2 regions of the Paenibacillus sp. SER-28 genome follow, and region 1 is predicted to be linked to the other one. Evidence: riboswitches for the same ligand, from Rfam matches in the RefSeq annotation. Region 1 holds a riboswitch; the other holds the start of a gene.
What was found. A riboswitch is a leader RNA that binds a small molecule or an ion and turns the genes downstream of it on or off. The one in region 1 is predicted to bind S-adenosylmethionine.
Positions count from the first base shown of each region.

Region 2: linked by a shared signal. The riboswitch ahead of metA (homoserine O-acetyltransferase MetA) and the one ahead of ACUYLD_RS21990 (methionine ABC transporter ATP-binding protein) in region 1 are both predicted to bind S-adenosylmethionine.

Region 1 is NZ_JBRECM010000012.1:88,227-91,646, forward strand. Features, by position in the region: gene ACUYLD_RS21980 (MetQ/NlpA family ABC transporter substrate-binding protein) at 1-157, opposite strand, end outside; gene ACUYLD_RS21985 (methionine ABC transporter permease) at 232-900, opposite strand; gene ACUYLD_RS21990 (methionine ABC transporter ATP-binding protein) at 897-1,919, opposite strand; SAM riboswitch class I at 2,056-2,195, opposite strand; gene ACUYLD_RS21995 (Cthe_2314 family HEPN domain-containing protein) at 2,321-3,046, opposite strand; gene ACUYLD_RS22000 (UbiD family decarboxylase) at 3,098-3,420, opposite strand, start outside.
Region 2 is NZ_JBRECM010000001.1:519,464-522,883, reverse strand. Features, by position in the region: gene ACUYLD_RS02465 (PLP-dependent transferase) at 1-947, opposite strand, end outside; gene metA (homoserine O-acetyltransferase MetA) at 1,073-1,990, opposite strand; SAM riboswitch class I at 2,109-2,234, opposite strand; gene corA (magnesium/cobalt transporter CorA) at 2,786-3,420, shown strand, end outside.

The sequences.
Region 1 (3,420 bases):
GCACAGGAGAAGCTCCAACTTTCAGTTCCACTTCACGTGGTGATCCGCCTGTATTTTGGTTCGCATTGTTTGTATCCGATGTTGTGCTCTTTGTACCGCAAGCCGCCAGCACCGCAATTAATGTCAAGCTTAATACAGCCAATACCCATTTCTTCATGTTATTACCCCTCCAATAATTTGTAATATTCAGGAGCAGACGTCCTGATCAATAAGGATATCTATATATTTTCCCTATTTTCGAGTATAATGCCGCACGAGGCGATCTCCCGCCATTTGCAGCAATTGTACCAATACGACCATCAGCACGACCGCAACGATCATGACAGCCGTTTCATAACGATAATAGCCGTAGTTGATAGCCAGTGTACCTAGTCCACCGCCCCCGATCATCCCGGACATTGCCGTGTAGGATACGAGTGTAACGACGGTAATGGTTAATGCAGCGAGCAGACCCGGAAGTGCCTCACGTAACAGCACCCGCCGGATAATTTGTCCTGTCGAGGCACCCATCGCTTGTGCGGCTTCGATGACGCCCTTGTCCACTTCACGCAGAGACGTTTCGACAAGACGTGCGAAGAATGGAGCAGCCCCGATAACCAAAGGTGGGATGGTTCCCAACACCCCGGTCGAGGTACCTACCAGCGATCGTGTAAAAGGAATAAGTGCAACGATCAAAATGATAAAGGGTACGGAACGTAAAATGTTAACGATGAATGATAATACAATGTATATCACCTTCATCAAAGTTAACGAGGAGCGACTCGCCAGAAACAATAATATGCCGAGCGGCAAACCAATAATGAGGGTGAACAATGCCGATGCCCCAAGCATCTGAAGGGTTTCCAGCGTAGAATTCCCTAGCTCTTCCCAACTCACTTGTGAAAAATCAAGTTCGCTCATTGTCCAATCACCTCCACATCAAGTCCTTGCCCGGACACTTCGCGCAGCGTATGCTCTATATCCTCATGATTTCCTTCAAAACGAACGATTAGCTGTCCATAGGGTACATTTTTAATCGTAGATATGGTTCCCTGCAAGATCGCAAAATCAACACCAGTACTTCGAGCCGTACGCGACAGAATCGCATCATATGTTTTGCTGCCCAAGAAGGAGATACGCACCACCTGCGCTGACTCGCCGCCACCTGCTGCCGCAATCGCTGCTTGTAACTCTTCGGGATGTTCTGACTCCCGTTGAATAAAGTCCTTGGTTACCTGGTGCTGCGGCTTCAAAAATACTTCCGCTACCGGACCTTGCTCCACGATGTCGCCCTGATGAATGACGCCAACTTTATCACAGATGCTTTGAATGACATGCATTTCATGTGTAATCAGTACGATGGTTAAATTAAAGCGCTGATTAATATCCAGCAGCAATTTCAGGATAGACCCCGTCGTCTGCGGATCAAGCGCTGAAGTCGCTTCGTCACACAGCAATACATGAGGATCACTAGCCAGCGCCCGTGCAATTCCTACCCGTTGCTTCTGTCCACCTGAGAGCTGTGACGGATATTTTCCACTGTGTTCTTCGAGACCCACCAATTCCAGCAGTTCACGAACCTTCTTGTCCAGCTTCTGCTTGGGCGTGTTTACCAGCCGCAATGGAAATGCAATATTGTCATACACCGTCGCCGAGGACAACAAATTAAAATGCTGAAAAATCATTCCGATTTTTCGGCGCTGCATTTGTAATTGGGATTGACTCACAGTGGTGAGGTTTACCCCGTCTACCCATACTTCACCTGAAGTAGGGCGTTCCAATAAATTAATACAGCGGATCAATGTACTTTTCCCCGCCCCGGAGTGACCAATCACCCCGAATATTTCTCCACGCTTTATAGAAAGATTCAACCCAGACAGCGCATTAACGCGTCGGTTACCTTTGCCATAATGCTTGGTTAACTGCTTAAGCTCTATCAACGTGCTGCGACCCCCTTCACTTCTTCCTTACCCTTTTAACCAGTTGTCATCTCTCAGGATTGTATAAAATCGCTATTTATTTATACAAAAAAGAGCCCCTTTCACAGAATGAAAAGGGCCCCACCTTGCGAACCTTTTCTCATCTGCCAAAATCGCTATAACTCTAGCGGTTTTGTAGGAATTAGCACCATCATGTTCCCTCCCAGTGTATTACACCGGGAAAGAACGGGTTGCCGGGCTTCATCGGGCCAGTCCCTCCACCTCTCTGGATAAGAAAAATATGTTAAACTCCAGCTTTAGCTGTCCGTTAAGTTTATATAAAAAAATATAATTCAAGCATTTTTCTGAAACTAGGTTTCAGTATAGATAGTTTACATAGCTTTGTCAAAGGATATTTTCTATCATATTTTTGGGCGTACTGCCCGGTTCTCCCATTGTTTCGCAGTATAAGTAAAGGCGTTTGACAGCGACCGACACACCATTTCCAAGCCCTGCTGCAAATCTTCCAAATGGTGATCGAGGTCCTCCAGTTGGATTTTTCCATACAAAGCTCGGTGTCGTTGCCAGAGATCATCCTGCATTTCCGTATTCATATAGTGTATCTCCGTATTCCGACGCTTACGCAGCCGATTGATGGCATCGTTGTATGTGTCCTTGATATCAATTAAATTATCGGTCAATACAGGATGCATTTTGAGATACTTGAGCTGCCGCAACACGGTAAAATACGAATAATGAGCCTTATACTGCCCTGTTTTTAAATCACACAGATCATTCAGCCAGTTACCCAGCTTATCTAAAATGGAGAATACCCTCACAAACCCATCCTTATAAAAGAAAACATATAATGCATAGTCGGATTTTTCATCCTCGCTCATATCTTCAGCATATCCGGCTTTCACTTTCATACGGAAAAAGGCGGCAGCATGATGGCTCTGCTCCAGTTCATCCAGAGATGACATTAGACCGCGTGTCAAAATATCCGCCTTCCGAAAATCGTGGGTCGGATCTCCACCAGCCTGAATTTGCCGCTCCAGCAAGCTCAACATATCTGACATGCTATTCATGGCATCCAGCAAGATGCCCTTGTTCACACGTGGCGGCTCACCCAGTAGCTTGCGTATCATGCTTACGCCTCCTTATAAATGTAAAATCCGGCTGTAGGTTTCATTAGGGCGTCAAGCGAAATAACTCGTCCATCGTTGATCTACAAGCTTAACAATATCCTCACGCGGTAACACCTCATCCGGATACCCCGGCTTCATACGCGCATCCACTACAATCGGCAGCTTATAGTTCAGATGATGCAAACGCACTTCGCTGTCCGCGTACATATCCGTAGCCGGGTTAAAGCGTGTGAACACCGTCCACAGGAACGAGGCTTGAGAGCGAACAACTTCTTTGGCATCGTCCACAATAAAGACGAGCGGCCACTCTTGCTCACCCGCTGCTAGTCGCTCCAAAACACGTGCCGCCAGCTCAGGTTCCTGCTCAAAAGACG
Region 2 (3,420 bases), on a different contig from region 1:
AGCAAAGGTTCCACATAACGAGCATCCTTTACTTTAAAGGAGAAGATACCTGTATTTCCGCTGGATTGTTTATTTTGAATCTCACGACCTGGGTGGCCTTCGAGAGCTGGATAGAATACTTCTGCCACCGCCGGATGCGTCAGTAAATAGTTAGACAGCACTGTTGCATTATGTTCATGTCGATCCATACGCAGCGCTAACGTCTTCATCCCCTTCATCAACTGATAGCAGTCACTCGGGGAAAGCACGGCCCCTATGGAATTGTGCAGAAAGGAAATTTCAGCTGATAGCTCTTTGCCTTTGGTTACGATTAACCCTGCCAGCACATCGTTGTGTCCGCCCAAATACTTGGTTGCGCTATGTACCACAATATCCGCGCCGAGTTCCAATGGCCGCTGGAAGTATGGTGTTAGCAGCGTATTATCTACAATGGTAAGCAGCTGATGTTGTGATGCCCATTCAGCCACCGCTCGAATATCAGTAATCATCATTAACGGATTTGTAGGTGTTTCTATGAATACAGCTTTGGTATTCGGTCGACATGACTGTTCGAGTGCTTCAAGATCGTTCGTATCCACATAACTGGCTGTTACACCAAATTTAGATAAAATACGCTCCAGCAAACGATATGTCCCGCCATACAGATCCAGCGATACTATGAGATGATCTCCCTGTCCAAACAATGCAAATACCGTTTGCAGCGCCGCCATACCTGAGCTGCATGCAAAGCCTGCATCACCAGATTCAAGTGCAGCAGAAGCCTCTTCCAGTACCTTTCGCGTGGGATTGATCGTCCGAATATAATCAAATCCTGTGCTTTGACCCAGACGGGGATGGCGGAACGCCGTAGATTGGTAAATCGGGTAATTAACAGCCCCGGTTACTGGCTCCTCTACTGAACCGATTTGTGCCAATCTACTTTCGATTTTCCACTGTTTCTCACTCATATGAATCCTCCTGTTAACTTCCATAGTGGGTGCTATAACCAATCCTGCAAAAATGGATGTCAAAGACTATACTGCTGCGCTACTGCAAGGTGGTACTGTACAAGGGTAAACTACAAGCCCCTTTTTTAAATCTGGGGCCCGATATCGTAAGGTGTCTCTTGGTATACATAATAGTTCAGCCAATTCGAGAATAATAAATTGGCATGCGCCCGCCAGATTGAGGGCGGTGTGCGCTCAGGATCATCATTAGGAAAATAATTTTTGGGAACTTCAATATCCATTCCTTTGGCCACATCGCGGTCGTATTCCCATTTCAATGAAAGCGGGTCATATTCAGAATGCCCAGTTACAAAAATTTGTTTACCGTCAAGCGTGGCTACGAGGTACACTCCAGCTTCCTCGGATTCGGATAAAACTTCTAATTCGGCGATATGATCAATATCTTCCCGCCGAACCTCCGTATGTCTGGAGTGAGGGGCATAAAACAGTTCATCAAAGCCGCGTAGCAATTTTACTTTAGGTTTAATCACGGTGTGTGGAAATACGCCAAAGCATTTGTAGTCGAGCCCGTATTTCGGGACATTGAAATGATGGTATAAACCTGCCTGTGAGGCCCAACAAATGTGCATGGTCGAAGTTACATTCGTTTTCGTCCATTCAAAAATTTGCCGGATCTCCTCCCAGTAGTTCACATCCTCAAACTCAAGCTGTTCAACCGGAGCTCCTGTAATGACCATGCCGTCAAAACGACTGTTCTTAATCTCGTCAAACGTTTTATAGAACATATTCAAATATTCTTGCGATGTATTTTTGGATACATGAGACTTCATGTGCACCAGCGTGACGTCCACTTGCAGCGGCGTATTGCCGACCAGGCGCAATAGTTGGGTTTCCGTTGTTTCCTTCGTAGGCATCAAATTCAAAATGGCGATGCGCAACGGACGAATATCCTGATGATAAGCCAAGCTTTCATCCATTACGAAAATATTTTCGCCCTCCAGCACTTCCTTGGCAGGTAGTGTATCTGGAATTTTAATCGGCATGTAAACTCACTCCTTGTTCGGTAAGTTTTGCGAAAATCGTCCTGCTGAGATGCCGGGCATATAATAAAAAGACCTTTCTCTGGTTAGAGAAAGGTCATATTTGTATCCATATGCGCCTCTCTCATCTGTCAGGGCAACGCTCTTTGTACAAAGCGCGCGTCCTGCAAGAATTAGCACCGTGCGATTAAAATCGCCGGTTGCCGGGTATCATCGGGCTAGTCCCTCCACCTGCTCTTGATAAGATTTCGCTATATTCATTTTGGGTTCACAAAGTTCTTGTTGTTCACTTTAATGCATCGGCTGGGCTTCGTCAAGATGGGACTTGTAAATTTGTGCCCTGCAATCACATTTTGTCTACCTTTTCCATAGGTTAAATCATATCCCTCCTTTCGCTGAAGCTCTTGCCACTACTGTTGATTTAGCCCATGATTTTGCGCTTGAAAGGCCGTAGGCCGAGCGTTATACTATACAAGTGCTATTAGGCAAAAATATGGAGCAGTAGTGCAGATTTGAGTGTTTCCTGCGATACTGTGGCAATCTAAAAAAGAACATTTGAGAGGTGAATCCGGAATGGAAGGCGACCCGAGTCCGAGTAGGCGGCGATCCCTGAACAACAGCATAGGAATGACTTCAGCTTGCCGAAAGACGGGACGCCAGGCTCTGCATGCTCCAAAAGCCTCCGGCTTTTGATGAGAATGCACGCTTACCCGCACCGGCTAACTGGCTAACTGAGTTCATTCCTTATGCTTAAGGTAAACGTATTTCCGTTACGACGGAGCATAAGGAGTGACATATATGAAAATCCGTTTGGTCAACAACGGGGTTTTTACCCCTGTCGAAGAAATTGAAATGGCGCTTACTGCACCGGCAGAAGGTTTTTATTGGATTGATGCCGATGTCGATGATTTGGCAGTGCTCCAACCTTTATTTTCCATGCATGATCTTGCAGTAGAAGACTGTTTGAGTGAAGAGGAACAACGTCCGAAGATCGAAATTTATGAAAGCCATTATTTTATCGTTGTAAATAGCATTCGTTTTGATGATGAAGAAATATTTTTGCGAGCTTTGAACATTTTTCTCGGCCGCCATTTTATCATTACGGTGACCAAGCAGAAAATCAATGAGCTTCGTACCCTCAAGCCTATGCTGTGGGAGCAAGAAGTCAGCCAGCCTGACCGTTTTATGTATCTGCTGGTCGACTTGATTGTTGACAACTATTTTCTGGTTGGTGACCGGATTGAGGTCCGCATTGAAAAGCTGGAAGAAGATATTCTAATGCATACGAAAAAGTCGCATTTGAACGAAATCATCGGCTTACGAAGTGAGATTCTGTGGCTGAAAAAAGTGCTGGGTCCGCAAAAGGAAGTCATCAATACCCTGAACAAACGGGATTTGCGACTCATCGACGATCAATTGCAAAAATATTTCAG